3 regions of the Ruicaihuangia caeni genome follow, and region 2 is predicted to be linked to each of the others. Evidence: predicted binding sites of a transcription regulator. Region 2 holds the regulator's gene; each other region holds the start of a gene.
What was found. The regulator HrcA, encoded in region 2, represses chaperone genes, less so after heat shock. The targets are predictions, from matches to a motif close to TTNGCACTCGNNNNNNNCGAGTGCNAA.
Positions count from the first base shown of each region.

Region 1: the regulator HrcA is predicted to act here: its motif matches at 8,724-8,750, upstream of ABV606_RS07125 (Hsp20/alpha crystallin family protein).
Region 3: the regulator HrcA is predicted to act here: its motif matches at 3,629-3,655, upstream of groES (co-chaperone GroES).

Region 1 covers NZ_CP159582.1:1,527,918-1,538,212, forward strand. Annotated here, with positions in the region: gene rarD (EamA family transporter RarD) at 1-8, opposite strand, end outside; gene ABV606_RS07090 (amidase) at 277-1,542, opposite strand; gene ABV606_RS07095 (sodium:solute symporter family protein) at 1,614-3,128, opposite strand; gene ABV606_RS07100 (LacI family DNA-binding transcriptional regulator) at 3,288-4,301, opposite strand; gene ABV606_RS07105 (MFS transporter) at 4,342-5,871, opposite strand; gene ABV606_RS07110 (amidohydrolase) at 5,868-7,118, opposite strand; gene ABV606_RS07115 (hypothetical protein) at 7,328-7,678, opposite strand; gene ABV606_RS07120 (hypothetical protein) at 7,727-8,026, opposite strand; gene ABV606_RS07125 (Hsp20/alpha crystallin family protein) at 8,231-8,656, opposite strand; gene ABV606_RS07130 (hypothetical protein) at 9,098-10,295, shown strand, end outside.
Region 2 covers NZ_CP159582.1:122,672-132,966, reverse strand. Annotated here, with positions in the region: gene tkt (transketolase) at 1-1,388, shown strand, start outside; gene lepA (translation elongation factor 4) at 1,448-3,301, shown strand; gene ABV606_RS00590 (DUF1990 family protein) at 3,304-5,127, shown strand; gene hemW (radical SAM family heme chaperone HemW) at 5,130-6,356, shown strand; gene ABV606_RS00580 (DUF4870 domain-containing protein) at 6,392-6,754, opposite strand; gene ABV606_RS00575 (DUF4870 domain-containing protein) at 6,859-7,254, opposite strand; gene hrcA (heat-inducible transcriptional repressor HrcA) at 7,572-8,600, shown strand; gene dnaJ (molecular chaperone DnaJ) at 8,600-9,697, shown strand; gene ABV606_RS00560 (16S rRNA (uracil(1498)-N(3))-methyltransferase) at 9,701-10,295, shown strand, end outside.
Region 3 covers NZ_CP159582.1:1,749,379-1,759,673, forward strand. Annotated here, with positions in the region: gene ABV606_RS08145 (hypothetical protein) at 1-979, shown strand, start outside; gene ABV606_RS08150 (DUF4190 domain-containing protein) at 1,289-1,579, shown strand; gene ABV606_RS08155 (DUF4190 domain-containing protein) at 1,605-2,234, shown strand; gene ABV606_RS08160 (class I SAM-dependent methyltransferase) at 2,390-3,568, opposite strand; gene groES (co-chaperone GroES) at 3,735-4,031, shown strand; gene ABV606_RS08170 (hypothetical protein) at 4,377-5,033, shown strand; gene guaB (IMP dehydrogenase) at 5,173-6,675, shown strand; gene ABV606_RS08180 (GuaB3 family IMP dehydrogenase-related protein) at 6,898-8,016, shown strand; gene ABV606_RS08185 (glycerol-3-phosphate dehydrogenase/oxidase) at 8,083-9,813, shown strand; gene ABV606_RS08190 (SURF1 family cytochrome oxidase biogenesis protein) at 10,147-10,295, shown strand, end outside.

The DNA of each region.
Region 1 (10,295 bases), 1.2 Mb from region 2:
CTGTTCATTGGCTCCCGAATGCAGTGCTCATGGACGGTAGTCGCCTCGCTCGGCGTGTGCCGTTCAATTGTGGTTCACTGCGGCTGGCGCGTCGATGGACATCGTGTCGATCGAACCGGCACCGGTACTCCATTCAGCACAGGCTCACGGCGGCTGGCCGCGGAGTGAATCGCGCGGCAGCGGTCGAAGGCGGAGACCGCGGCGCAGTCCCGGAGGAACCGGTCGACCCGACCGCATCCGCCGTCCACCCATTCAGCCGTTCAGACGTTCAGCTCTTCAGCCGAGTCGATCGCCGGCGAGGATCTCCTCGACGAGCGTCGCATCGCGCAGCAAGTCGGCGTCGTTGCCGGCGGCTCGCTCGAGGGTGATGCCGGCCGCGATGCCGGTCTCCTCTGAGACGCCCGCCGGCAGCGAGATCGCCGGTGTCGCGAGCAGGGTCGCGGGGGTGGAGTTCAGCACGACGGCACGGAGCTGGGCTTCCGCCTCGTCTTGTGAAAGCGTGAGCGCTTTCGGCGGCTCGCCGGTGGTCGTGGGGTACACGAGCGTCGTGACGCGTGAGCGGCCCAGCGCCGAGACGAATCGTTCGTGCATCGCCGCGAGCTCAGCTCTCGCAGACCGGTACTCATCGGGCGAGACCGGCTCATCGAGCGCTGCCCTGAGGATCTCGCGCGTATCCGGGCTCTCGGACACCTCTATCAGCGCTTGCACGGCGTCGGCTCCGTGCGCGGCGCCGAGGTAGTCCTTGATCGCGGGGATCGTCTCGTATGCGAGCACCACGATTCCGAGCTCGAAGCACCGGTCGAGCTCGCGCTGCTCGCTCAACCGCATCACCTCGACCCCAGTCGCGGCGATACGAGACATCGCCTCCTCGAACAGTGCTCGGCGCGCCGGCGTCAACGACTCGCAGGCCTCCTCCAGCACGCCGAGCACCGGCGACTGCGACGCAGCCGAAAGCGACGGGGCTGCTGGAACGCTGCCCAGTACTCGATCGACGAGCGCGACATCCGCCACACTCCTCCCGAGCACCCCGACCGTGTCACGTGAAGGCGAGATGCGAATGACGCCGGATGCCGGGTAGCGCCCGGTGCTCGGACGGAACCCGACCAGCCCGGTGTACGCCGCGGGGATCCGCGCCGACCCACCCGTATCGGTGCCGAGTGCGACTCGCGCATACCGGAGCATGACGGCGAGAGCGCTGCCTCCGCTCGATCCGCCCACCGTGTAGTCGGGGTTCTCTGGATGGAGCGTCGTGCCGAAGGTCGGGTTCACGCCGGTGATGCCGTGCCCCAACTCGTGGAGGTTGGTCTTGCCGACGATCGTCGCGCCGGCCGCGCGGAGGCTCGCGACGACCTTCGCGTCGGCGGTGGCGACGTTCTCGCTGAGGAACCGGGTGCCGCCTGTCGTCGGCAGTCCGGCGACGTCGATGTTGTCCTTGACGGCGACATCCCACCCGTCCAGCACCCCGTGGCCTGTGGCGGGAATGAGCGCGCGCGACGTGAAGACGTCGGCGGCGCGAGGCCGGACTCGTTGTTCGAGTGTCATTGCATGTTCCTAGTACGACACGAACGCACCTGCCGGCGGCTCCGCAGTGGGAACCGCCGGCAGGATGCCGCTCAGGAGACCAGAGCGGTGTCGGCCGACTCCGTCTTGGGGTCGCGCTCGGCCTTCACCAGCGCCCAGAGGTCGTCCACACGCTGCTTCTCCTCAGCCGACTGCGGGCGCAGCACCGAGATGAGCACGAGGGTCGCCGCGTTGAAGATCATCGCGACCAGGCCTGAGGTCAGGCCTCCGAGCCACGGGATCTGCACCGGGTAGAGGGCCTGGAGCACGCTCGCCATGGTGAAGCCAACGAGCATTCCCCAGACGGCGCCTGCGGCCGTGGCGCGCTTCCAGAAGATGCCGAGCAGCAGCGTGGGCGCCAGCTGCACAATGCCCTGGTACGAGATCAGGGCGAGGCCCACGAGTCCGGATACCGAGCTCAGCGTCGAGAGCGCGATCAGCGCCGATACCGCGGTCGTGATGCCCACGGCCCACTTCGCGACACGGGTGTCGGCCCGTGATCCCGGACGCACGACTCCGACGATGTCATTCGCAGCCTGCGCGCCGACCGCCTGGATGTTGGCACCGACGTTGCCCAGGGTCGCGCCGACGACCGCGATCGCGGCCAGCGTGAGCACCCAGATGCCGGCGTCGCCCGCGACGATGAACCACACGTGGTCGGGCGCCGCCGCGACGCGCTCGTCGGACGAGGCGAGGTAGGCCACCGTGAGCACGGCGGTGGTGAACACCAGCATGAGCGGCGCAGCCAGCCCTGCGGTCTTGCGAATCGTGCCACTGCTGCGCGCGGTGAAGAGCCGCACGAAGATGTCCGGCCAGCACCAGGTGCCCAGTGCGCCGGTCAGCGTGATGGCCACCGCGTAGAGGGGGCCGTACTCCTCGTTGGGGCCGAGCAGCGAGGTGAAGCCCTCGGGCACGTCGGAGAACCCGTGCCCGTTCGTCAGCAGCATCACGAGCAGGCCGATCGCGATCACGGTGCCGATGAGGTAGGCGAAGATGCCCTGCACCATGTCGCTGATGATGATTCCGCGCATGCCGTGGCGGACCGTCCAGATCTGACGGACGCCGATGACCACGACGCTGAGCACGATCGCCATGATCGGCACGAGCGACCCGGCCGACAGGTACTCAAAGACCAGTGCCAGCGACTGCAGCCCGAGCACGATCCACGGGATCGTCGCGATGATGCCGATCGCCGAGGCGACCAGTCGCACCGGGCGCGAGCGGTACCGCAGCGCGAGCAGGTCGGACTGCGTGCCGAGGTCGAACTTCTTGCCCCATCGGAACACCGGCTTCGAGAGGGCGACCATGAGCAGCACGCCGAGCAGGGCGTAGGCCATCAGGTAGTACCCGATGATCCCGCTCAGGGCGGCGAGCCCTGCGAAGGAGATGAACACGGTGCCGGGCAAGAACGTGTTGACGTACGCCATCGTGCCGAAGATCGGACCGAACGAGCGGCCGGCCGTTGCGTACGAACTGAAGTCGGTATCGGGTTTTCGCGCTCGCTCCATCGCGACGATCGTGATGATGAGAAAGAGAACGAGGCCCCCGTAGCCGATGAGGATGTCCATGTCGGGATGACCTTCCTTGGTCGAGAACAAATAGTGACGGAACGTTCCGGCAGGCAGTGAAACTAACACCTGCCGCTCGGCCGTGTCAAAGCATGAGGTCTTCGCTGTCGGTTCGGGCGTGAGCCCGGTGCGAGATTTCGGTGCCGCTCAGCTGGCCGCTCAGCCCGCGGGGATGCGCATCACCGGCGACGGCTCGGCTGCGGTCGAGAGCGTCGGGTCGTACCGCGCCATGACGGGCTGTTGGTCGCCCGAATCGGTCGCCAGGAGCAGCTCGACTGATGCGAATCCGAAGCCATGCGGTTCCAGGTTGAGCGTCACGTCGAAGGTCGACAGCGCCTTCGCGTTCGGGCGGCTGGCGTACGCACCGATTCGGAGGCTTCGCGAGGCGTACTGCGGTTGGGAGAGGATCAGTCGAGCGCGCTCCGCGGCATCCTGCCATCCGAAGAGGATCGCGTCGACGCTGGGGTCGCTGAGCACGGCATCGACCGCGTGCTGAAGCTCTTCGTTGGTGGCGAACGGCGGCAGCGTCTGGTGCACGGGCGCGACGCGATGGTCGGCTGCCCACCGCAGATATCCCGCCAGCACCTGCGAGGTCCATGAGGTCTCGTCGCGAAGCTCGGCCCCGATCATCGCCGGATGGTGCGACGACAGGCTCGCGAGCGCGTCGAGCGCCCGATAGCTCTCCTCCGCGTGCTCGATGGCGATCACACCCGTCGTGTGCCGTCTCGCCTCTTCATCCAATTCGCCCGCGACCACCAGCGGCACGTCGGAGTCGGTGAGCGATTGCAGCATCGGGTCGTCGCGCAGCGCATCGATGACGATCACGCCGCGGTACGCGCGCCAGGGATTCGCTTCAGTCGGAACGGTGGTCAGCAGGGTGAGGTCGTAGCCATGCCGCCCCGCGGCGTCCACTGCGCCGAACGCGAAGCCCATGTAGAACTCCATGTCGCGGATGTCGGATGGCACATAGAGGCCGAGCGCCCCGCCGTGTCGCATGCGCAGGCTTCTCGCGGCCGGATTCGCGATGTACCCCGCAGCACGCGCCGCCGCCTGAACGCGCTCTCGCGTGACCGCGGAGACCCGGCCGGTGCCGCTGAGCGCTGCCGCGACCGTGGTCTTCGACAGGCCGAGGCTCTTGGCCAGGTCGACGATCGTGGGCGGTCGCGGGGTCATGGTTCCAGGGTAGGCGGCAAGCGCCCTCCGTCAGACCCGCTCAGTTTCCGAAGGCCGGGGGAGCCACGACGTCGGGTCGAGCCTCTTCCTCCTCCTTCGGGCGGTCTCTTGGCACGCTGGCGATGATCGACGCGATCGCCACCACGACCATGAACACGTTGAACAGCAGCCCGATCGCGCCGCCGAAGCGCAGTGCGACATTGTCCTGACGGCCGATGAAGAGGCCCCACGACTGGATCAGTTCGGGATTGACGTTCTGGCCCGCGACATACAGCGCGGCCGAGATCGCGACGCCGATCGCATTGCCGAGCGAGGACGCCATCTTGTAGATGCCGGATGCCGCCCCGACTTGCGCATCCGGCACGTTCGAGAGGGCGGCATCCGTCGACGGGGTCGCGTAGAAGCCGAGCCCCACGCCGAACAGGGTGAAGCCGATGAAGGTGAGCACGAGGTACTCGCTGAGGAGCAGGAAGGTGAGCGAGCACATGAGGATGCCGACACCGGTGATCATGCTGCCCCAGAGCATCGGCCTTCTCGGGCCGAAGCGCTGCAGCAGCTTCTCGCCGACCCTGATGGTCAGCAGGATGGCGACGAGGTAGCCGAGCGTGAGCAGCCCCGATTGCAGTGAGCTCAGCCCGCCCGCGATCTGCACGAGCCCGAGCGCGACGATCAGCGTGCCGGCGGCACCGTTCAGCAGGAAGTTCGACAGCGTCGCGCCGGTGAAGGTGCCATTGCGGAACAGCTTGAGGTCGACGAACGAGTTCCGCTTGCGCGTCTCGATCTGCAGGAAGACGAGCCCACTGACGACGAAGATGGCCACGAGGCTCAGGCCGATGAGGCTGAGCCACCCGATGTGCGGGCCCTGCGAGATGTAGATGTTGATCGCCATCAGCATGACGATGAAGAAGATCAGCCCCGACCAGTCGAAGCGCGCATCAGCGTTCTCGGGGTCGCGCTCAGCGCGGGACTCGGGTGTGGCACGGAGCAGCAACAGCGCGAGGATCGACAGCACGATCGAGATCCAGAAGATGGAGCGCCAGCCCAGCGGCGACGACGCCATCAGCCCCCCGAAGAGCGCTGTGAAGCCCGACCCGCCCCACGAGCCGATCGACCAGTACGACAGTGCGCGCTGTCGCGCTTTGCCTTCGTAGAACGCCTTCACCAGCGCCATCGTCGACGGCATGATGCAGGCTGCCGAGAGGCCCTGCACCGCCCGCCCGGCGAGCAGCATGCCGGAGGTGAGCGCGCCCAGGTTCTCGGGCGTCAGCGCGATGATGATCGACCCGGCGATGCTCAAGTAGATGCCGAGATACATGATCTTGGTTCGCCCGATGCGGTCGGCGAGCCCGCCGGCAACCACGATGAAGATCCCCGAGAAGAGCGACGTGATCGAGACCGCGAGATTCGCCAGCGTCTGCTCGACGCCCAGTTCGTCTTTGATGCCCGGGATGACGTTGAGCAGCGTCTGCGCGAACAACCAGAAGTTGATGACCGCGAGCACGACACCGAGCAGCCACTTGTCGGTCGGCCTCCATTCGGTGGCCGCCCGTTCTGGTGCTGAGGTCGTCACGGTGCGACCTCGTTGGTCGCCTGCTTGGAGAGATAGGCGAGCGCCGCGAGCACATGTGCCGAGGTCGCGATGCCGAGGGTCGGATCGATGACCGGCGCGAACGCGGGCGAGTGATTGGCCGGAATGTCTTGCAGCACGGTGCCGCTCGCCACTGCCTTGCGGTAGCGCTCGGGGTTGACCGACCCGACCGTCCAATAGGTGTAAGGGCAGCCCAAGGCATCCGGGAGCTCGCTGAAGTCTTCGGATGCCGTAACGGGAGCGACACGGAACACGGCGTGCTCCCCGAAGTGGCCGGTGAACGCCGCGGTCACTCGCTCAGTGACGGCTGGGTCGTTGCTCGTCAGCGGGAACTGGTCGTAGTAGTCGAACTGCGGGTCGCGAGGCGAACCCGCCGCCGCGCACTCGCCTCGCACGATGCGTTCGATCGACGCCATGACTCGCTTGCGCAGGTCGGGGTCGTACGTGCGCAGATTCAGCAGCAGCTCGGCGCTGTCGGGGATGATGTTCGACTTCGTGCCGGCATTGATCGCACCCACCGTGACCACCGCGAACTGGCCGGGCTGCACCTCGCGCGAGACGATCGCCTGCAATCTCGTGACGATGGATGCCGCCAGCACCACCGGGTCGATCGAAAGATGCGGCATCGACCCGTGAGCCCCGCGCCCGTGCACCGTGATCTTGAGCGAGTCGCCCGCCGACAGCACGGGCCCTGGCGTGGTGCCGATCGTGCCGGCCTCCTGAGGCATCACGTGCTGTGCGAAGGCGACATCCGGTTTCGGTACCTTGGCGGCGAGCCCGTCCGCGATCATCGCACGTGCGCCGGCGGCGGTCTCCTCGCCCGGCTGGAACACGGCCACGTACGTCCCCGACCACGCATCACGGTGGTCGGCGAGCAGCTTCGCGGCGCCGAGCAATGCGGCCGCGTGCATGTCGTGCCCGCAGGCGTGCATGACGCCATCGACGCTCGACGCGTAATCGAGGCCCGTCGCCTCGGTCACCGGGAGCGCATCGATATCGGCCCGAGCCAGCACCGTGCTGCCCGCGCTGTTGGCGAGGATGCCGACGACGCCTGTGCCGCCCAACCGCTGCACGTCGTAGCCGAACTCCGTGAGCCGGCGTTCGACGATGCCGGCTGTGCGATGCTCCTCCATGCTGAGCTCGGGATGCTGATGCAAGTCTTTGTAGAGCTCGCGCTGCCACTCGAGCTCACTGTCGAGGTTCGCCAGCACTTCGCTCGCGTTCGACATCCGAATCGCCTCGCCTTCGTCGTCGCTGGCGGCCGGGGATTCGCTCCGGCTCAGTCGACAACGTACGCTCGACGCGCGCGTGCGCCAGATGACCGCGCGAGGGTTAGCTGCAGGCCCGCGGGTTGCATCCCTCGCGACTGCACGAAACCCTCGCGCGAACGGCAACCGAGCCGAGCCGAGCCGCGCCGAGCCGAGCTGAGCCGCGCCGGTCAGCTCGGCCGAGAAGCGGAGTCCTCCGGCAGACCACCTGCGGCGGCGGCCGCTCCAGCCTCGAGCGGTCCGGGGGTGCCTGGGCACTTGACCGAGTGCAAGGAGAAGAACGCGTTCAACTCGTCGATCGACCGGAACTCGTACTCCTTGGGCCCGTCGCCGCTCGCGAGCCAGAGGAGTGAGTATGAGTCGGCGGTCTCCTCGAGCAGTCCGAGCAGCGACTCGGCGTTCTTGGGGTCGATGGTCGCGTCGCTCACCCGCCACTCTGTCGTGGAGAGTCGCGTGAAGGCGAGACCATCGATGTCGGGTGGCTCGAAGGATGCGGCGGGCTTGATCTTGACGGCGGGCATTGTCGTTTCCGGGAGAGTGCGAGGGCTTGGGGTGAGGGCTCGACGACGTCAGAGGTCGAAGCCGAGTTGCGCCGCGAAGGCTTGCCAGCGCGGCATGTAGATCGAGGCGAGCACAGCGGTGTTCGCCATCGCGATCAGCCCGAGGGTCGCAGCCGAACCGAGCACCACTACGACCAGCTTCGGAAGGGTTCCGACACGCTCCCATGCAGTGCCTGCCGAGCGACCGAGCCGAGCGGCTTGCGTCGCGGCCCGGGAGACCAGTTCCTGCGAGGGCTTGAGGAGCCGCTCGCCGTGTCGCCTGATGTTCCCCGTGTTGAACCGGCTGGGAAACGCTTGAAATGTGGTCATACGAGCCTCCCTGATGAATGTGCTTCGGCGCTCTTGTGGATGCCGGAAGCGGACGTGCGAGAACGAGCGAGAAGAGGCGGCCACCGGGCGGTGCCCGGCAGCCGCTTCTCCTGCGTCGCGCGGCGCTTGGATGCGACACGAGCATCGTCTGCGACCGCGGCGGCGAAGCGCCGATGTCAGTGTGTGGCGTACTCGCGCTTCGCGCTAGGCCGTGACGGCCTTGTTGGACTTCGATGCGGATTCGACCGTGATCTTGCGCGGTCGCGCGCGCTCGGCGATCGGGATGACCACACTGAGCACACCGTTGTCGTAGCTCGCGGAGATGCCTTCGACGTCGACATCGTCGCCGATGGTGAATTGGCGCATATACGAACCGAATGGGCGCTCCTGCGTGAGCCAGCGTGCGCCCTCTCGGGCCGCTGCGGTGCGTTCAGCGCGGATCGTGAGCACATGCCCATCGACGTCAACGTCGACCGAGCCGGGATCAATGCCGGGGAGGTCGGCGCTCAGCACGTACTGCTCGCCCTCTCTGAAGAGATCCACAGGCATGATCCTGGGCTGACGGCTTGTGTCGAAAAGGCTCTGTGCCAGCCGGTCCAACTGAGTGAAAGGATCAAATGACATCGACATAGCCATGACAAATCACCTCTTTTTCACTTGTTTGGACGCCACGTGGCTTCGTGGCTCGGCCCCGATTTTAGCACTCTCATGCGTCGAGTGCTAATGACCGGCTGAGAGTTCGCTGGGTCACGGCTTGATCGCGGTTGCGGTTGAACTCTGTGGATGTGCAGGAAAGAGGGCGCCGGTCTGTCGCTGTATCTGTTCGCTTCGCCTGAGCGTCTTGACGTACGCCATGCGCGACGGAGACTGGGTGTCACGATCTGTTCAACCCGTTGGCGGCGCGTGGCGACCCGAGTCTTGCCGTCGGCACGACAGACGCCCCCGAAAACCGCACCGATCCCGATCCCGAGCCCCAGGGTGACAAGACAGTCTCCGACCCGAAAAGAACCTCTGCGCAAGAGCGGCCGCATCCTCATCGGCTTGTCGGCGTGCGCGGCGGTCGTTGCCGGGATGTCCGTCGTCGCGGTCGGCACCGGGGCGTGGGCGACTGAGGTGGTGGCCCGCTACCCGGGCGAAGCGGCCCAGGTAGGGCCCGACACCGCGGGGGTCCACGTGCAACTGGAGACCGGGTGGTTCCAAGCGCACGAGGACTTCGACATCGTCCTCACTGGGTCGAACAGAGACGCGGTCGAGGGGCGTACGGAGGCCAACGGCTCGGGAGCGCTGTCGTTCACACCAGATGAGCCTCTCGCTGCGGGGAAGTACGCGGTGAAGGTCGAGGAGAACGCGTCTGGCGCGAGCGAGGGCAACGTCATCGACTCGTGGTCGTTCACTGTCGAGGCGCCGTCGAGTCTCGCGGCGAATTCCTCTGGCGGGGCTTCCGCTCACTCCGGCAGCAGCATCCTGCTCGTCGCTCGCGACGGCACGCGCGATTCCTATCTGGCTGAAGTGCTGCGGGCGGAAGGCTTCACAAGCTTCGACACTGCGACGCCCGAGCAGGTGTCGAGCGATCTGCTGGCGGATCGCGCAGTCGTCATTCTCGGTGCGATGAGCTCAACAGGGCCGCACATCTCCGACATCCGGGCCTGGGTGCTAAGTGGGGGAGACCTCGTCACCATGAAGCCACAGGGGGAACTGGCCGAGCTCGCCGGGCTGCAGCCAACCGGTGAGACGCTCGAGAACGCCTACCTGCAGATCGACACCGATGCTCAGCCGGGTGCAGGGCTGACGGCCGAGGCCATGCAGTTCAAGGGGGACGCCCTGCTGTACTCGAGCGGATCAGTGACCGAGACCGTTGCTACGCTCCTACCCGATCCGGCGAACTCGGGGCAGTACCCCGCGCTCACGGTGAGCGACGTGGGTGACGCCGGCGGCCGCATCGCCGCATTCAGCTACGACCTTGCGACCTCGGTCATGTACACGAGGCAGGGCGACCCAGCGGCCGCCGGGTCGGAGCGCGACGGGTCGCCACCGATCCGGCCCAACGACCTCTTCATGGGCTCGAATGGCGAACCCGACCCGCTGGACTTGTCGAGGATCGGCACCCCGCAGGCAGACGAGCAAATGCGTCTGCTGAGCAACGTGCTGGAGGAACTGCACGGATCCACGTCGCCATTGCCGCGGTTCTGGTACCTGCCGCACGGCGAGAACGCCGCCATTGTGATGACGGCGGACGACCACGCGACGAAGGACGGGAGTCGAACGTTCC
Region 2 (10,295 bases):
CCTACGGCTGGCATGTCATCGACGTAGAGGACCATCGCGATGTCGATGCCCTGCAGGCCGCGCTCGAGACCGCGCGGGAGCACCGGGGCAGCCCCGTCTTCATCGCGCTGCGCACCGTGATCGGTGACCCCTCACCCGCATACTCCGGCCGGCCCGAGGCGCACTACGGCGGATTCGGGGAAGAAGAGGTGCAGGAGGTGCTTGAACTGCTCGGCTTCGCACGCGACGCCGAGCTCGAGGATCTCGTGCCCGACGAGGTCTTGGCGTTCACTCGCGAGGCGATCGCGCGTGGTGCCGAAGCAGAGGCGCAGTGGCAGCGCTGCTTCGACGAGTGGCGTCAATCCGATCCGGAGGAAGCGGGTCGCTGGCAGCGGCTGCGCGACGGCGAGGTCGACCTCGCGCCGCTCGATGACATCGCGCTCCCAGGAGTCGGCGAGCCGCAGGCCACCCGCAAGGCGAGCGGCGCCGTGATCAAGGCCATGCAATCGAGCGGCACGCTCTGGGGCGGCTCCGCCGACCTGGCGTCGTCGACCAACGTCGCTGTGCCGGGGCAGGCTGTCTCGGCCGACCGTCCGGCAGGGGAGTTCATTCGCTTCGGCATCCGCGAGCACGCCATGGCCGGGGTGCTGAACGGTATCGCGCTGCACGGATGCTGGCGGCCCTTCGGTTCGACCTATCTCGTATTCAGTGACTACATGCGGCCCGCAGTGCGGCTCGCCGCGCTCATGGAGCTTCCCGTGGTGTTCGTCTACACCCACGATTCGCTCGCCGTCGGCGAAGACGGCCCCACCCACCAACCCGTCGAGCAAGTGCCGTCGCTGCGATCGATGCCCGGGCTCGCTGTGGTGCGCCCGGCAGACGGTCCCGAGACCGTGGCCGCCTGGCGCCGCATCCTGGCCGACCATCGCATGCCGGCCGCGCTCGTGCTCTCTCGTCAGGACGTTCCTGTGCTGCCCGAACGGCAAGGCCTCGACGAGGGAGTGAAGCAGGGCGGTTACGTCGTGTGGCAGCACGGCGACGGCGACGCGGTCGCCCTGATCGCTACGGGCAGTGAGGTGTCCCTCGCGGTCGACGCTGCCCGCACCCTGGCCGACCGGGGCATCGCCGTGCGCGTCGTGTCGATGCCGTGCGTCGAGTGGTTCGAGCAGGCGTCACCCGAGTGGCGCGAGCGGGTGCTTCCCGACGCGCTGAGGGCCAGGGTCACGATCGAGGCCTCCTCGCCTGAGGGGTGGTACCGCTTCGCGGGACTCGACGGAGAGGTGCTGGGCGTCGACCGGTTCGGTGAATCCGGTTCCGGCGCCGAACTCATGAGCAGACGCGGCTTCACTGCCGAGGCGATAATCGCCGCGGCGGAACGGGTGCTCGCGCGGCATGGGACAATCGACTGATGCGGATGCCGCGGCATCCGCCCGTCAGACATCCCCGAGTCAGCCCCGATTGAGGACCGTTGAGCCCACGAGCAGTGACCGCCCTTGAGCCGGCGTCGACCGACCCCGAGTTCATCCGCAACTTCTGCATCATCGCCCACATCGACCACGGCAAGTCGACCCTGGCCGACCGGATGCTGCAGATGACCGGCGTGGTCGAAGAGCGCGCCATGCGCGCCCAGTACCTCGACCGCATGGACATCGAGCGCGAGCGCGGCATCACCATCAAGAGCCAGGCCGTGCGGATGCCGTGGGCGGTCGACGGGCAGGCATACGCGCTGAACATGATCGACACCCCCGGTCACGTCGACTTCAGCTACGAGGTGTCGCGGTCGCTGGCCGCCTGTGAGGGCGCGATTCTGCTGGTCGACGCGGCACAGGGGATCGAGGCGCAGACGCTCGCGAACCTCTACCTGGCGCTCGAGAACGATCTCGAGATCATTCCTGTGCTCAACAAGATCGATCTTCCCGCGGCAGACCCGGAGAAATACGCCAAGGAGCTCGCTGGGCTCATCGGAGGCAGCCCCGACGATGTGCTCCGGGTGAGTGGCAAGACGGGTGTGGGGGTCGAGGAACTGCTCGATCGCGTGGTGCAGCGCGTGCCGAACCCGGTGGGAGACGCCGACGCGCCCGCGCGCGCCATGATCTTCGACTCCGTGTACGACTCGTACCGCGGCGTGGTCACCTATGTGCGAATGGTCGACGGTCAGTTGACTCCGCGCGAGCGCTTGCAGATGATGTCGACGCGTGCCACGCACGAACTCCTCGAGATCGGCGTCTCGTCGCCAGAGCCGATCCCGACGAAGGGGCTTGGCGTCGGCGAGGTGGGCTACCTGATCACCGGCGTGAAGGACGTGCGCCAGTCGAAGGTCGGCGACACCGTCACGAACGCTGTGAAGCCGGCATCCGAACCGCTGCCCGGTTACACCGACCCGAAGCCGATGGTCTTCTCCGGGTTGTACCCGATCGACGGCAGCGACTACCCCGACCTTCGTGAGGCGCTCGACAAGCTCAAGCTGTCCGACGCCGCCCTCAACTACGAGCCAGAGACCTCGGTCGCCCTCGGCTTCGGATTCCGCTGCGGGTTCCTCGGGCTCCTCCACCTCGAGATCGTCACCGAGCGGCTGCGCCGCGAGTTCGACCTCGACATCATCACCACCGCCCCGAGCGTGGTGTACGAGGTCACGACCGAAGATCGCAACACTGTGACCGTGACGAACCCGAGCGAGTTTCCGGCGGGCAAGATCCACAGCGTCACGGAGCCGATGGTGCGCGCCGCCATCCTCGCTCCCAAGGACTATGTCGGCGTGATCATGGAGTTGTGCCAGGGCCGTCGCGGCAGCCTGCTCGGCATGGACTACCTGGGCGAAGACCGCGTCGAGATCAAGTACTCGATCCCGCTCGGTGAGATCGTCTTCGACTTCTTCGACCAGTTGAAGAGCAAGACAGCGGGGTACGCGAGCCTCGATTATGAGCCGATGGGCGAGCAGGAGGCCGATCTGGTCAAGGTCGACATCCTGCTGCAGGGCGAACAGGTCGACGCCTTCAGCGCCATCGTGCACCGCGACAAGGCGTACAACTACGGCGTCATGATGACGGGGCGCCTCAGGGAGCTGATCCCTCGCCAGCAGTTCGAGGTGCCGATCCAGGCGGCCATCGGCGCGCGCGTGATCGCTCGCGAGAACATCCGCGCGATCCGCAAGGACGTGCTCGCCAAGTGCTACGGCGGTGACATCACCCGCAAGCGCAAACTGCTCGAGAAGCAGAAAGAGGGCAAGAAGCGCATGAAGATGGTGGGCCGCGTCGAGGTGCCGCAGGAAGCGTTCATCGCCGCACTCTCGGGTGATACCGAGAAAGCGAAGGATAAGAAGTAAGCGTGCCCCGCTCCACCTGGCAGGTCTCGAACGTCAGCTACGGCGCCATCGGCGCCTCGCAGGCGCCTGACCTGCTCGCCTACCCTCCGAAGGGCTTCCACGCTGCCGAGTTCCGCACTCGCATCGGGCACGGTGAGCAGCGCTTCAGGGCGGCCGTCGAGCAGGCGCTGACCTGGCAGATCCAGCAGCGCAGCGGCATCCGCGTGCGAGTGCTCGATGTGCCTCCGCGCGATGAGACCTCTTACGTGCCGGTGAGCTTCGACGCCGACGGGGCTCCCATCCCGCCGAGCGAACGCGCGATGCGCCATGAGGTCGAGTACTCGGCAGAGGGTGAGCCGCTGCTGGTGGCTGGCACCACCGCGACGCTGGTCGTGCCGGTGCTGGGCATCCCGTTCTCATTGCCGACCCGCGTGGTCTTCCTGATCGACGAGCCCAACCGCAAAGGGTTCGCAACCGGCACCATGCGGGGCCATCCGCTCTCCGGCGAAGAGAGCTTCGTCATCGAGCAGGGTGAAGACGGCGCGGTGTGGATTCACCTGCGAATGTTCTGGCGCCCCGGCAGTGCGTTCTGGCGGCCGTTCTACCCGCTGATCGCGCTGCTGCGAAAGCGGTACATCGCCCGGTACTTGAGGGCATTGCAGGCGGCGACGGATGCCGCGGTGCAGGCCGCGGAGCCGGAGCAGGGCGCCGAGGGCACACCGGCCCAGGCGCCTGTCGCAGAGGCCGTCGGCGAGCGGGAGGTGGCAGCAGCGTCGTCGCTCGACGCCGGTGCCGGTGCTGGTCTCGGGGAAGCGGAACTCGAGCAGGCGCCTTCTCCATACTCGGAGCTTCCGTTCGACTCGGCCGAGCCAGAGGTCGCGAGGGTCGAAGCGGAGCGGCGAGGCGATGTGGTGGAGCCCGAGCCGGTGCTCGTGGAGTCGCCGCCGGCCGAGCCTGAGATCGAGCCGCAATCGCTCGCTGCTTCCGGCGTGACGGATGACTTCACGGCGATCGTCTTCGACGCAGCGCCGATGGTCGACCGCGCAGACGACGAGTTGCACGACGCCGTGCCGTCGGCCATCGAAGCTCCGTTCGAGCCGGTGGTGGTGCGCGACATCGAACCGGTGGACGAGCCTGTGGGTTCGGTGGATGCCGAGCATGTGGAGGCGGAGGTCGTTCAGCCGGAGGTCGTGCTCACTGACCCGGTGACCGAGCGGGCCGCGCCCGTGGTTGAGCCGGTGGTGCTCGCTGAGCCAGGGAGCGAGCCGCTCGTCGAGCCGGAGCCTGCTGAGCCGGAGTTTGCGGAGCAGGAGCCGGAGTTTGCAGAGCAGGAGACGGAGTTTGCGGAGCAGGAGACGGAATCGGTGTCGGAGTCGGTGCCGTATTCCGAGCTGCAGCCCGCGGAGGAGCCCGCAATAGAGCCCCAGCCTGAGCCAGGCCCAGAAGCCGCAGACGCACCGGCCGCACTTGCAGCCACTCGCGAGGCCGCTGCAGCCGAACCTTTCAGCGCCGAGACCGCCAATACCGCCGAGACCACGGCAGAGGCCGAGCACCAGGCGTCCGGAAACGCGCCCCGCCCGGGCTCACCGCTCACCGGTGGAATCAGCCTGCTCGGCCGGCCGCTCGATCGGCCGCTTCTCGACGGACTGCCGACGCTGGGGCTGCTCCGCAACGCCGGCCTTCGGAGCGGTGGAGGGGCCACCGCCGCTCCGGGCGATCAGCCGGTTCAGAGGACCGCCGAGACCGACGCCGCCGAATCCGACCAGTCGACGGATGCTGCCGCGAACGCTGGCGACGAGGGCTCCGACTCGGCATCCGGCCCGGCGTCGGACCCGAAAGACCAGTGACCATGCCGAGCGCTCTTCCGCTCGCCGATCCAGCACCGCGTGACGGCGCACTGCCCGCCTCTGTCGCCGCAGGAGCGGAGCAACGCGACTTCGGCGTCTACGTGCACGTGCCCTTCTGCCGGGTGCGCTGTGGCTATTGCGATTTCAACACGTACACCGCGGAGGAACTCCGGGGTGCACGGCGCGAAGACTACGCATCGCAAGCGGTCGGCGAGTTGGACCTGGCCTCACAAGTGCTCCACAAGGCCGGAGTGCAGCGGCGCCCTGCATCCACCGTGTTCTTCGGCGGTGGAACCCCCACCATGCTCCCCGCCGCACAGCTGGCAGGCATGCTCAAGGCCGTCGACGAGCGATTCGGCCTCGCACCCGGTGCCGAGGTCACGACCGAGGCCAATCCGGACTCGGTCGACGAGCGCTATCTGCACGAGTTGCGCGACGCAGGCTTCACGCGCGTCTCGTTCGGCATGCAGTCGGCGGTGCCGCACGTGCTCGCGACACTCGACAGAACGCACGATCCCGCCCGCATCCCAGAGGTCGTCGCGGCCGCTCGCGCCGCCGGGCTGCAAGTGAGCCTCGATCTCATCTACGGCACCCCCGGCGAATCGATCGATGACTGGAAGCGTTCGCTCGGCGCCGCGATCGAGCAGGCGCCCGACCATGTCTCCGCCTACGCGCTCATCGTGGAAGACGGCACCCGACTCGCACGTCAGATCAGAAGGGGCGAGGTCGCGTCGCCCTCGGACGATCTGCAAGCGGAGATGTACGAGCTCGCCGACACCGAGCTCGGGGCGGCGGGGTATGAGTGGTACGAGCTGAGCAACTGGTCACGCGATGAGAACTCGCGGTCACGGCACAACCTCTCGTACTGGCGTGGTCAAGACTGGTGGGGCGTCGGTCCGGGTGCTCACAGCCACGTCGGCGGTGTGCGATGGTGGAACGCCAAGCATCCTGCGGCATACGCGCAGCGGCTCGCCGCGGGAGAATCGCCCGCCGTGGGCCGCGAGACACTCGATGATGAGACGCGGCGCATCGAGGAGGTGCTGCTGCGGTCGCGGCTGCGCGAAGGAGTGCCGAGCGCGATGCTGACGGCATCCGGGCGAACGAGCGTTGCGTCGCTCATCGCTGATGACCTCGTCGAAGCCCGCGCGGCCTTCCGGGGGACCATCGTGCTGACCCGTCGCGGCAGACTGCTCGCGGATGCGGTGGTGCGGGCGCTGCTCTCAGACTGAAGCAGCGCCCGGACTGAACCCCACCGTGCTGACGCTCACTGCTTGATGAACTCGATGGTGAGGGGGTACTTGTACCACTCGCCCTTGTTGGCGGCGACCGCTGCGATGACCATCAGCACCAGCGCCGCAATGCCGAAGGGGATGAAGAGCAGCCCGCCGATCCCGAGCGTGATGAGCGTCAGCACGAACAGGCCGGCCGCGTAGATCGCGAGCGAGATCTGGAAGTTGAGCGCCTGACGCGTGTGCTCCCGCACGAACGGCCCACGGTCGCGGAGCACCAGGTAGCCGATGAGGGCCGGCACGAAGCCGAAGAAGATGCCGCCCAGATGAACCAGCGTCGCCCAAAGCTTCTCGTCGGCGGGCGAGAGGGGCTGGGGCTGCTGGAATTCGTTGGTCATGGCTCCATTAAATGGGGGATGCCGGGCAATTCTCTACCCGGCATCCCGCGCGTCGCGCGTTCTTTGCATCGATCAGCGTCGACTGCTGCCTCGGCTCTCCCCGATTACTTGATGAAGCGGATGTTCACCGGGTAGCGGTACGCCTTGCCGTCCTTCGCCGAGACGAAGCCCAGGATCGAGAAGACGACGCCCGCGATCCACACGAGCCAGGTGAGCAGCCCGAAGAAGGCGCCGAGCCCGAACGTGACGACCGTGATGATGGCAGTGAGGACCCAGATCGCGACGTAGGCGATCACGAGCGTGATCTGGAAGTTCAGAGCCTCCTTGCTCTCCTGCCTGGTGAAAGCGCCTCGATCCTTGAAGACCAGGTAGATGATGAGCGCGGGCAGGAAGCTCAGGATGCCGCCGAGGTGAGCGAACGATGCCCATTGGCGGTCCTCTGACTCTGTCAGCGGAGCGGCCGGCTGCGGAGCGGCCGGGTATGCGTTCGGATCAGTCATGGTGAGCCTTTCAGTAACGATCGCTTCGCCGTGGTGCGGGCACCCCGGTTCGACCGGCACGGACGTCGGGCCGATGGCGACAAATTATCGCTTCGGCGCGTCAGGGCACAACGAACACGCCGCCTGGCGCCGCCCGCGTTCGGGGCGCAGCACGCGGGCTCTGGGCCCAATCGACGACACGGGTGTCGACCCGATCCGAGCCACAGGTCGAATCGGGCGGAGCGCGTTAGAATTGGCAGTCGTGCTGCTGGAGTGCCAGCCGTGTCGCATGCAGCAGCACGGCGGCAATCGCGGCATCAAGCAGAAGGCGGTGAACCATGGTCTCGGAACGCGGGCTCGAAGTGCTTCGGGTGATCGTGCAGGACTACGTCGCATCGCGCGAACCCGTCGGATCGAAATCCATCGTCGAGCGGCACAACTTCGGCGTCTCGGCGGCGACGATCCGCAACGACATGGCGATGCTCGAAGATGAAGAGCTCATCGCCGCTCCCCACACCTCATCGGGGCGCGTGCCCACCGATAAGGGCTACAGGCTCTTCGTCGATCAACTCGCCGATCTCAAGCCGCTCTCCGCAGCGCAACGCGCCGCGATCGAGACGTTCCTCGGGGCGTCGAATGACCTCGATGACGTGCTGGGCCGTGCGGTCAGATTGCTCAGTCAGCTCACCAATCAGATCGCCCTCCTGCAGTACCCGAGCTTCGGCGGCCGCCGGGTTCAGCACGTCGAGTTGGTGCCGATGGGCACCACGAGGCTGCTCGCGGTGCTCATCACCGATAGCGGGCGAGTCGATCAGCGCGTGATCGAGCACGGCGACGGTGTCGATGAGGTTCTGCTGGGGGAGCTGCGCGCGAAGTTCAACGCCGCTCTCGCCGGTCAGTCGTTCGCAGACGCCCAGGCCGAGCTGGCATCCATCGGCGGGCGCTTCACGCCTGAGCGCGCGGCCCTCGTCAGCGCCGTCGCGTCGGCGATCGGTGAGCAACTCACTGCCGGCCGGCAGGATCGGCTCGTCATGTCGGGCGCGGCGAACCTGTTGCGCACCGAGCACGACTTCGCGGGTAACCTCTACCCGGTGCTTGACGCGATCGAGGAGCAGGTCACCCTGCTGAAGCTCTTCCACGAGATGGAACTCGACCCCAACGCGGTCGCTGTCAGCATCGGACGCGAGAACGCCGAATTCGGCCTTTCGGATGCCTCGGTGCTCAGCAGCGGGTATCAGGCCTCGGGGGCGTCGAGTGCGCGGCTCGGGGTACTCGGTCCGACTCGCATGGACTATTCGAACAACATGGCAGCTGTGCGGGCGGTCGCCCGCTACCTCTCGCGGCTGCTCGGTGAGGAAACCAGGTAGTGGCAGATCATTACGACGTGCTCGGCGTCGACCGGAACGCATCCGCGGACGACATCAAGCGGGCCTATCGGCGACTGGCACGTGAATTGCACCCGGACGTGAATCCGAGCGCCGATGCGGCCGAGCGGTTCAAGCTGGTGACGCACGCGTATGACGTGCTGAGCGACCCGCAGCAGCGCCAGCAGTACGACGCCGGCCCGCAGCAGGGCTTCGGCGGCTTCGGCGGCTTCGGCGACATCTTCGAAACGTTCTTCGGGGGAGCAGCAGCGGGCGCTCGCGGTCCGCGATCCCGCCGCGAGCGCGGACAAGACGCACTGCTCCGCGTCGAGGTCGACCTCGACGAGGTCGTGTTCGGCACGAAGCGCGATCTCGAGGTCGATACGGCCGTGCTCTGCGAAACATGCGCCGGCAGTTGCTGCGCGCCGGGCACGTCGCCGGTCACCTGCGACATCTGCCACGGCACGGGCAGCATCCAGCGCACCGTGCGAAGCCTCCTCGGCAACGTCGTCACGTCGAACCCGTGCGGCAGCTGCCGCGGCTACGGGACGATCATCACCGACCCGTGCCCCACGTGCGCCGGACAGGGCCGGGTGCGCGCCCGTCGCACCATTCCCGTCGACATCCCAGCCGGCGTCGACACCGGGCTTCGCATCCAGCTGCCGGGCCAGGGCGAGGTCGGTCAAGCGGGAGGCCCCGCCGGCGACCTGTACCTCGAGATCAAGGTGCGTCACCACGACGTCTTCAGCCGCAACGGCGATGATCTGCTCGCGACGCTGCAAGTGCACATGGCTGACGCCATCCTGGGCAAGCACGTCACCCTCAATAGCCTCGACGGGCCGGTGGACGTCGAGCTGAAGCCCGGCACTCAGAGCGGCGAGGTGATCACAGTGAAAGACCGTGGCATCACCCGACTCCGAGGCGCTGGCCGCGGCGACCTCCGCATCGGCGTGCACGTCGTCACCCCCACGAAGCTCAGCCGCAAGGAAGAAGAGCTCATCAAGCAGTTCGCAGCCAAGCGCAAGGACGACCCGCCCCAGTTGGCCCACTTCCAGCAGGGGCTCTTCGCCAAGCTGCGCGACCGCTTCCTCAACCTCTGAGCCGTGGCGCACCTCTACCTCTCGGAGTCGCTCGACACCGCTGCCGTCGGCGATCACGTTGCGATAACCGGTGCCGAGGCTCGTCATGCGGTCACAGTCGGTCGGGTGCGCGTCGGTGAGCGTTTGCAGATCGGCAATGGGAAAGGTCTCATCGCGCATGGCGCGGTGACGCAGGCGGATGCCGCCACGCTGCTGCTCGAGGTCGACGAGGTCGTGATGGAACCCGCCCCTGTTCCGAAGCTGCTGCTCGTGCAAGCGCTCGCCAAGGGCGACCGCGATGAACTGGCTGTGCAGGCCGCGACCGAGCTCGGCGTCGACGCGGTCATCCCATGGCAGGCGGCCCGCTCGATCAGCCGCTGGGCGGGGCCCAAGGCCGAGAAGGGCGTGACGCGCTGGCGCACGATCGCGCGCGAGGCGAGCAAGCAGTCGCTCCGCGCCTGGGTTCCGGAGATCCACCCGGTGCACGACACCCGCGCCGTGAGCCGGCGCGCCGAGCGCCTCGTGGTGCTCGAGCCCACGGCATCCGCATCGATCGATGACGTGCAACCGGACGGTCGCGATCTCGCGCTTGTGGTGGGCCCTGAAGGCGGCATCAGCC
Region 3 (10,295 bases), 980 kb from region 2:
CACAGCGCTGCTCACGGCGGGCCGTGGGCTCACCACCACGCGCCGGCTTCACGACTTCGGCTTGACCGACCGCGACATCGAACGCTGCGTGGCCAACAAGGTGCTGGCCAGGGTGCGCAGAGGCGTCTTCGCCGACTTCGCGACGTTCTCGCAGCTCGACTCGCGCGAGCGCCACGTCCTGCGCTTCCGGGCGGAAGCTCTGTCGATGAGGTCGGCCCCGGTCGCTTCGCACCTCACTGCGGCGGCGCTGCACGGACCTCCAATCATCGACGGGTGGCCCGATGCTGTGCATGTGGCCGACTTCGGCGCCCGCGGAGGCAGTGGATGGCCCGGCCGGGTCACGCACCGAGCGGGCGAAGAAGTCGAACCCGTTGACATCGACGGGATGCTCGCAACGCCGCTGTCACGAACAGTGGTCGACCTCGCACGGATTCTGCCATTCGCGTCGGCGCTCGCCGTGGTCGACGCGGCGCTCCGGGGCGATCGCGGCAACAGTGCTCGCGGCGTGCTCGCGGGTGCCGCGCCGCCGCGGAGACCGGTTTCCCGCGCGGAGCTTCTGGCCGAGCTTGCGACCTCGTCACGGAGATTGGGAACTCAGCGTGCTCTGCGCGCTGTCGAAGCCGGGGACCCGCTGGCCGAGAGCGCCGGTGAATCGCTGAGCCGCGGTCGAATGATCGAACTGGGGTTCGTCATACCGCAGCTGCAGGTGCGCTTCGGCGACATCGAGGGCGGAAGCGCGATCGTGGACTTCTACTGGGAGGGCCTCCGTGCGATCGGCGAGTTCGACGGGATGGTCAAGTACTCGCGCTCGCTGGAACTCGAGGGGAGAACCGCCGCTGACGTGGTGGTGCGGGAGAAGCGGCGGGAAGACGCGCTGCGACGCCGAGTCGCCGCGTTCCACCGCTGGACCTGGGCTGATGCCATCGCGGCGCCGAAGTTCGCAAGGCTGCTTGCTGAGTTCGGCATCCCGTTGAGGTGACCGCCCTCCCTCTCCAGTGCTAGGGACGAGGCACTCGAACACCTTGCGGTGTTCTACCCGGGCCACAGCTCGGCATTTCTCGCCAGGCCGGCCGGCAGCCACCCCGGGTTGCGGCTCCCGCCGACGCGCCCACTCCCGGTTCGCCACCCCGGCCAGAGTTCCTGCTGTCTCCGGGGAGGGAAACCCGCTCCGAGGCGGCGTCCTGGTGACCGGCCGACCTTCGATGCTGATTGACACCTGAAAGCAGCACTGGTTGCATTGCCCTTGCCGACTTCGGCTCAATAATCCCCGGAAGGACCCATTCCTCGTATGACCACGCCTGCCCCGCAGCCCACGCCGTACTACTCGGCTCCTGCGCAGCAACAGAAGACGAACGTGCTCGCGATCGTCTCCCTCGTCACCTCGATCATCGGCATGTCGCTGATCGGCATCATCACCGGTCACATCGCGCTCTCCCAGATCAAGCGCACTGGCGAGAACGGCCGTGGCCTCGCGCTGGCGGGCACCATCATCGGGTATGCAGGCATCGTGCTCAGCGTCATCCTGGTACTGGCGTTCCTGCCGTTCATCCTGGCCGGTGCGGCCATGTCTAGCTACTGAGCCCATCACCGAGGAGGCCACACTCATGTCGAACGTTCCCCCGCCGCTCACACCGGATCCCGACGAGCGGCCGCAGCAGGCGGGCTCCGACGCGCCGACCTCGCCCGAGGCCCAGGCCGCTGCACAGCCCGACGTCCCCGGCGCGCCGGTTCCGCCTCCGGCTCCCGAGCCGCCCGCAGCTCCGAGCGCCCCTCCCGGGGCGACCATGCCGCCTCCCGGCCCTGGCGCTCAGTCGTACGGGGCTCCGCAGAATCCGTACGGAGCGCCGGGCGCCTCGCCGTACACCGCGCCTCCGGCCGGTCCGGGCGGTCCCGCCGGGCCGACCACCCCGTACTCCTACTCGCAGCCGGGCACGGGCACGAAAGCGCCGGTGCTGAGCATCATCTCGCTCATCGCCGGAATCGTCGGCGTCATCGGCTCGCTCGCTGTCGTCTGGATTCCGATCATCGGTGGCATCCTGCAGCTGTTCATCCCGGCTGCCGCCGTCGTGCTCGGCTTCCTGGGCAAGAAGCGCGAGCCCTGGGCGTCGAAGGGCCTCTGGCTCACCGGCATCATCCTGGGCTTCGTCGGCATCGCGATCGGCCTGATCTCGATCATCGCGTGGATCGCCCTGTTCGCCGCCTTCGGCAACTCGGGATACACCTACAACTACTGATGCCCTGAGCGCCGGCGTGAAGCCCGACACGGGCATTCGCTCCGGGCCTGGCCTTCCGTTGTCGTCGCGAGGTGAATGCCACGCGCTCGGACGGTTCCGTCGCCCCCGTCTCACCAGGCGGGGGCGACGTCGCGTTCCGGCGAGGCGACGGTCGTTCAGACGCGCTCGGCGAGCAGCGCGAGACGGCGCTCGCCGACCCGCGTGAGGATCAGCGTGGCGGCCGCAACGCCGCGCAGCCCGAGCTTCGTGCGAAGCGCTGCCGGGTCGACGTCCACGCCGCGCTTCTTGATCTCGAGTGAGCCGATGCCCCGGGCGGCGAGCTCGCGCTTCAATGAGCGGATGTCGAGCGCGAGCGTCGCCGTGATGCGGAACGCCTGCGCGAACGGCGTCGGCACGAGACGATCCGCGGTCACGTACGCGATCGTGGGATGCAGCATCCGCGCATCCAGGCTCCGCGCCAGGTCGCCGATGAGCCGGGCTCTGATCACAGCGCCATCCGGCTCGTAGAGATACTCGCCGAGCCCGCCAGGCGGCTCGTCTTCGCTGTCGGCGGCGCCGTCGAGGCGCGCGGCTCCGTGCTTGCCGAGCACCAGCGCCGATCGTCGCACGCCCTCCCGAGCGGCCGCGCCGAACCACGCCCCGAGTTCGACCACCTCGCGGTCGACCGACACCCACTGCGCCTCGCAGTCAGCGGGAATCAACTCGCGGTCGATACCTGGGCCGAGTTTCACACCACCGGATGCCGTGGCTCGCGCCAGTCCGAACGCCACATCGAGCGAGGGCGACCAGTCGGCCGCGTCATTGAGACGGCGCGAGCCCGACCGGCGTGCGGGGTCGAGATACACGCCGTCGAATCCGGCGAGGTCGAAGCCCTCCGCCTCGCCCTGGCGAACGGTGGCGTTCGAGAAGGGAGCGAGGTTGAAGCCCGCGATCGCGGCCGTCACCTCGTCGCGATCGACGGCGACCACGTCGAGTCCTAGGCTCGCGAAGGCCAGGGCGTCCGCGCCGATGCCGCAGCCCAGGTCGGCGACGCGCGTCGCACCCGCGTCCGCGAAACGACCGGCGTGGAGTGCGGCGACCTGCAGTCGAGTGGCCTGCTCGAGACCCGCTTCGGTGAACAGCATCCGTTCCGCGAACTCGCCGAACTTCGCGCGGGCACGGGCCCGGAGCTTGCGCTGCGAGAGCACGGCCGCCACGAGCGCGGGGGAGTGCCCCTGTCGACGCAGGCCGGCGACCGCAGTGACGACATCCTCCTTCGACTCGGCCGGCGGCAGCTCATCAAGCAACCGCAGCCCGTCGAGTGAGAGCAACTCGCGCAGTTCGCCCGCATCCATCGTTCAATCTTGGCCCACCGGGGCGCGCGTTCCGGAGAGGGGGTTAGGGGCCGAACTGCGTTGGCACTCGGATTGCGTGAGTGCCAGGCCGCCCCTACACTGTGTTTTGGCACACTCCAGCGGAGAGTGCTAACCCCTGGATCTTGTCAGAAAGAAGAGGACAACCGTGTCGGTCTCCATCAAGCCGCTCGAGGATCGCATCGTCATCAAGCAGGTCGAGGCAGAGCAGACGACTGCTTCCGGTCTCGTCATTCCCGACACCGCCAAGGAGAAGCCGCAGGAGGGTGAGGTCGTGGCGGTCGGCCCCGGTCGCATCGACGACAACGGCAACCGCATCCCGCTCGACGTTGCTGTCGGCGACAAGGTCATCTACTCGAAGTACGGCGGCACCGAGGTCAAGTACGGCGGCGAGGACCTCCTCGTGCTCTCGGCCCGCGACGTGCTCGCGGTGGTCGTGCGCTGAGCTGACGGTCAGCACCACTTCTCGAACGGCCCGGAGCTTCGCCTCCGGGCCGTTCGCCGTCTCTGCGCGATCTTGAGCACCTGCGCGCGCTTGAGCACGGGCGCGCGGCCGTCTCTGACACACCGCATCGCGTGCTGGGCTCGTCGGCCGCACCGCGGACAACCCGGCATCCGTCACGATCCCGATGAGCCCGTTTCGCTGCCCGCCTCAGGCATGAGCTGGCGATAGCGTCGTTTCGTCCGTGTTCCCCGACCGTCCGAATGCCGGTCGATGGCCACCGCCCGGCGCCCCCTCGTGAACCAGCACGAACGGCGTGCCGCGGCGGGCTCGACGAGAGAGAACTGCATGTCGCGCGCTCGCACCTCCGCCGCAATCGGCCTCGCCGCCTTCATCGCGCTCGCCGCGGTGGGCTGCGCGCCCGAGACTCCAGCCGAGCCGGAGCCCACGGCCGCCCCCGCGATCGAGGTCGAACCGAGCGGTGACGGGGTTCTCGTGATCGGCACGGTGACGGATGCCGCAGCCGGCGGCGCCGCGATCGTTGCCGGGGTCGAGCTCGCCGTGCGCGAGATCAACCAGGCGGGCAGCATCGGCGACGGGCCGGTCCAGGTCTACCACCGGGCGGCGAGCAACCCATCGGCCGTCGATGAACTGGTTGCTCGCGGTGCCGACGTCGTCATCGCGCCGGCATCCGTCGTGCTCGAGGCGCGCGAGGGTCTTCCGGTCATCGTCGTGACCCCGTCGACCGCGCCGAGCGAGCAGATGCTCGCCGTGCTGCAGCAGCTCGAGCCGGCGCTCGCCGACTTCACCGGAGCCACCGAGGCCTACGCGGCGGCGGTCGAAGCGGCCCTCGCCGCCGTGCTCGCCGAGGACGACGGCGGAGCTTCCATCGAGGCGCAACTGGCGAAGGTGTCTGCGGGAGACGCCGAGTGCTTCAGCTTCGGGGAGTGCCTCAGCGCTCGGGCCGCCGGGTTCGAGATGGCGTTCGCCGGGCCCTCGCGCTGACCGTTCGCCGCCTGTTCAGCACTGACGGCATCCATCGGCCGAGCGCACTCGGAATACCTGGCGCGCCCGTCGGTTAACATCGAGTACCGGGTTCGGCGCGGCATCCGGGACCCTGATTCGTTCCGAGCCCAGGAGAACAATGGAACAGCCAGACCCCTTCGGTTTCGTCGGCCTCACGTATGACGATGTGATGCTGCTGCCCGGGGCGACGGATGTCATCCCGAGCGAGGTCGACACCTCGACGCGTCTGACCCGCCGCATCCGCGTCAATGCCCCGCTGCTCTCGAGCGCGATGGACACCGTGACCGAGACCCGCATGGCGGTCGCCATGGCGCGTCAGGGCGGAATCGGCATCATCCACCGCAACCTCTCGATCGAAGACCAGGCGAACCACGTCGACAAGGTCAAGCGCAGCGAATCGGGCATGATCACGAACCCCGTGACCACGACCGCCGACGCCTCGGTGGCCGAGGTCGACGAGCTCTGCGGCAAGTTCCGGGTCTCGGGGCTGCCTGTCGTCGAGCCCGACGGCAAGCTCGTGGGCATCATCACCAACCGCGACATGCGCTTCGTGCGGCCGGCCGCCAAGGCCACCACGAAGGTGCACGAGGTGATGACGAGGATGCCGCTCATCACCGCACCGACCGGCATCACCGCTGACGACGCGATGCAGATCCTCGCCGAGCACAAGATCGAGAAGCTGCCCCTTGTCGATGGCGACGGGAAGCTCACCGGACTCATCACGGTGAAGGACTACGACAAGACCGAGCAGTACCCGCTCGCCACCAAGGACGAAGACGGGCGACTGCGCGTGGGCGCCGCGATCGGTTTCTTCGGCGACGCCTGGCAGCGCGCCGGCACGCTCGTCGACGCGGGTGTCGACGTGCTCGTGGTCGACACCGCGAACGGCGAGTCGGCCGGTGAGATCAACATCATCAAGCGCATCAAGGCCGATCCCGCGTTCAAGGACGTCGACGTGATCGGCGGCAACATCGCCACGCGCTCGGGCGCTCAGGCCCTCATCGATGCCGGTGCGGATGCCGTCAAGGTCGGCGTCGGCCCCGGCTCCATCTGCACCACCCGAGTGGTCGCAGGCGTGGGCGTGCCCCAGGTCACCGCCGTGTACGAGGCGTCGCTCGCGGCGCGCGAGGCGGGCGTTCCGATCATCGCCGACGGCGGACTGCAGTACTCGGGCGACATCGCCAAGGCGCTCGTGGCTGGAGCCGAGTCGGTCATGCTCGGCTCGCTGCTCGCCGGCACCGACGAGAGCCCCGGCGACCTCATCTTCGTGAACGGCAAGCAGTACAAGACGTATCGCGGCATGGGCTCGCTCGGCGCGATGCAGGCGCGCGGCAAGAAGACCTCGTACTCGCGCGACCGCTACTTCCAAGCTGATGTGCCGAGCGACGATGAGCTGATCGCCGAGGGCATCGAGGGCAAGGTCGCGTACCGCGGCGCAGTCGGCACGGTCGTGTACCAGCTGCTCGGCGGACTTCGGCAGTCGATGTTCTACGTGGGTGCTCGGTCGATCGAGGAGCTGCGCTCCAAGGGCAAGTTCGTGCGCATCACCGCCGCGGGTCTCAAGGAGTCGCACCCCCACGACATCCAGATGGTCGCGGAGGCGCCGAACTACCGCCGCTGACCTAAGGCGCCCATACTGCTCCAAGCGCCAGCGTGCGCGCCAACTTGAGACGGTTGCGCCTGAACGCGCTGGCGCGATTGTCTCCATCTGGCGCTGAAGCTGGTCACTGCCGGGGTGAATGTTGACCCGATGGCCGAGACGGCCATCGGCGCTGGCGCCGCGGCCAAGGCCCGAAAGGGCCTTCGCTCCAAGCTCCAGCGCGCGCGCAGATAGGCTGGTTTCGTGAATGAGCTCGAGATCGGCCGCGCGAAGCGTGCCCGCCAGGTGTTCGCCTTCGACGATGTGGCCGTCGTGCCGAGCCGTCGGACTCGTGACCCGCGCGACGTGTCGGTGAGCTGGTCGATCGACGCCTTCCAGTTCGACACGCCGATCATCGCGGCTCCCATGGACTCCGTCGTCTCGCCTGAGACGGCGATCCAGATGGGCCGCCTGGGCGGTCTCGGAGTGCTCGACCTCGAGGGCGTCTGGACTCGCTACGAGGATGCCGATGAGGTGCTCGCCGAGATCCGCCAGTTGCCGCACGACACGGCCACCGAGCGCATGCAGGAGCTGTACTCCGAGCCCATCAAGCCGGAGCTGATCACGCAGCGCCTCGAGCAGATCCGCGCGGCGGGTGTACCGGTCGCCGGCTCGCTGAGCCCGCAGCGCACGCAGGAGTTCCACGAGACCGTCATCGGGGCCGGTGTCGACCTCTTCGTGATCCGCGGAACCACGGTGAGCGCGGAGCACGTGTCGAAGAACGTCGAGCCGCTGAACCTCAAGAAGTTCATCTACGAACTCGATGTGCCGGTCATCGTCGGCGGCGCCGCCACCTACACGGCGGCGCTGCACCTCATGCGCACCGGCGCGGCTGGCGTGCTGGTCGGCTTCGGCGGGGGAGCGGCGTCGACCACGCGCACCTCACTCGGCATCCATGCGCCGATGGCGACGGCGGTCGCGGATGTCGCCGGCGCTCGCCGCGACTACCTCGACGAATCGGGCGGACGCTACGTGCATGTCATCGCCGATGGCGGGTTGAACACCAGCGGCGACATCGTCAAGGCGATCGCCTGCGGTGCCGACGCGGTCATGCTCGGCACCGCGCTCGCGCGCGCCGAGGAGGCGCCGGGCGGAGGCTGGCACTGGGGCGCCGAGGCGCACCACGCCGAGTTGCCGCGCGGCCACCGTGTCGAGGTGGGCACCATCGCGTCGCTCGAGCAGGTGCTGTTCGGGCCCTCGCGCACCTCTGATGGGCGTGCCAACCTGGTCGGAGCCCTTCGGCGGTCGATGGCCACCACGGGCTACTCCGACCTCAAGGAGTTCCAACGGGTCGAGGTCGTCGTCGGGTCGTTCCGACGCTGACACCAGCCGCGCGGATGCCGAGGGCTCCCGGCGGCGTGAGGGAGACGAGCGCATGACGGAGGACGAATGGCGGTCAATCAGCGTACGGTGAGCCGGTCGTCGAAGCTGGGACCGGACGAGCGGGCCGCCGCGATCGATGCGCTCCGCACGAAGGAACTCGACATCCTCGTGATCGGCGGCGGCGTCGTAGGCACGGGCGCGGCGCTCGATGCGGTGACGCGCGGCCTCAGAGTCGGCATCGTCGAGGCGCGCGACTGGGGCAGCGGCACCTCGAGCCGCTCGTCGAAGCTCGTGCATGGCGGCATCCGGTATCTCGAACAGCTCGACTTCAGGCTTGTGCGAGAGGCGCTCATCGAACGCGGTCTGCTGCTGCAGCGCATCGCACCCCACCTGGTGAAGCCGGTGCGCTTCTTGTACCCGCTGACCAAGCCGATCTTCGAGCGGCTGTACATCGGCGCCGGGATGCTGCTGTACGACCTCTTCAGCTACACGGGCGGTCGTCCGCCGGGCGTGCCGTGGCATCGACACTTGACGAAGCGGCAGATCCGGCGTGCGGCTCCGAGCCTCGCGGGTGACGCGTTCATCGGAGGCATCAGCTACTACGACGGCCAGGTCGACGACGCGCGGTTCGTCGCGAGCCTCGCCCGCACGGCATCCTTCTACGGCGCGCACGCTGCCAACCGCGTGCGAGTCGAAGAGTTCCTCAAAGTCGGCCAGCGGGTCGTCGGGGTGGTCGCGCACGACCTGGAGACGGGCGAGCGCTTCGAGATCCGCGCCAAGCAGATCGTGAACGCGACCGGGGTCTGGACCGACGACACCCAGGCGATGGTCGGCGAGCGCGGCCAGTTCAAGGTGCGAGCCTCGAAGGGCGTGCACCTCGTCGTGCCTCGTGACCGGTTCCACTCGAAGCTCGGGCTGCTGCTGCGCACCGAGAAGAGCGTGCTGTTCGTCATCCCCTGGGGAAGGCATTGGCTGATCGGCACGACTGACACCGATTGGAACCTCGACAAGGCGCATCCCGCCGCGACCGCGGCCGATATCGACTATCTGCTCGAGCGAGTGAACGAGGTGCTCGCCGTGCCGCTCACCCGTGAAGACGTGGAGGGCGTCTACGCGGGCTTGCGCCCATTGCTCGCCGGCGAGAGCGAGGAGACGTCGAAGCTCAGCCGCGAGCACGTGGTCGCGCACACGGTGCCCGGTCTGGTCGTGGTCGCCGGCGGCAAGTTCACCACCTACCGCGTCATGGCGAAGGACGCGATCGACGAGGCGGCTGCCGCCCTCGACGGCAACATCCCGCCCAGTTGCACTCAAGACATCGGGCTGCTGGGCGCCGAGGGCTATCGCGCCGCGTGGAACAAGCGCGCCAAGATCGCGCGAGCCTTCGGAGTGCACACCGCGCGGATCGAGCACCTGCTCAATCGCCACGGCGTACTCACCGACGAACTGCTCGATCTGATCCGCGCGCGGCCCGAGCTCGCCGAGCCCCTGCCCGGCGCCGACGATTACCTGCAGGCCGAGGTGGTGTACGCGGCGACCCACGAGGGCGCGCTGCACCTCGATGACGTGCTCGCCCGTCGCACGCACGTCTCGATCGAGGCGTGGGACCGCGGGGTCTCGGCGGCGCCGATCGCCGCTCGGCTGATGGGCGAGACGCTCGGCTGGGATGCCGCTCGAATCGACCGCGAGATCGAGCACTACCTGAAGCGGGTCGCCGCCGAGCGCGCCAGCCAGGAGCAGCCCGACGACGAGTCGGCCGATCGAGTGCGGCTCTCGGCGCCCGACATCGCGTCGCGGTAGCCGCTGCCCTCCTCCTCGCGACCGCGCACCCGGACCGCCGTCGTCGCGCGCTCGCCCGGCTTCCCTTCGTCGCGCGCGCTGCGGCTGCGCCCTTCGTGGCGCGGTGACCCCGCTTCCCTTCGTCGCGCAGTCACCCGCTTCCCTTCGTGGCGCGCTCGCCCGGCGGCATCCCTTCGTCGAGATGACAAGAAGTGCTGCGAATAGGCCGCCGCAAGCGCATTTCTTGTCATCTCGACGGCTGGGCTCGGCGGAGTCCGCAGGGGGAGCAGAAGGGCGGATGCCGAGCCTCGGCTGTGAGGCAGGGCGCAGCGGCGCGAACTAGGCTTGTCGCCCGTGTGGAGAGTTGCCCGACGGCCCAAGTGGATCGGCGTGCTGGTCGCGTGTCTGGCCGTCGCCGCGGCGTTCGCCCTGCTCGGCCAATGGCAGCTCGAGCGCAGCTTCGACCAGGCCGTGGTGATCGAGCGCGACACTGAGACCCCGCA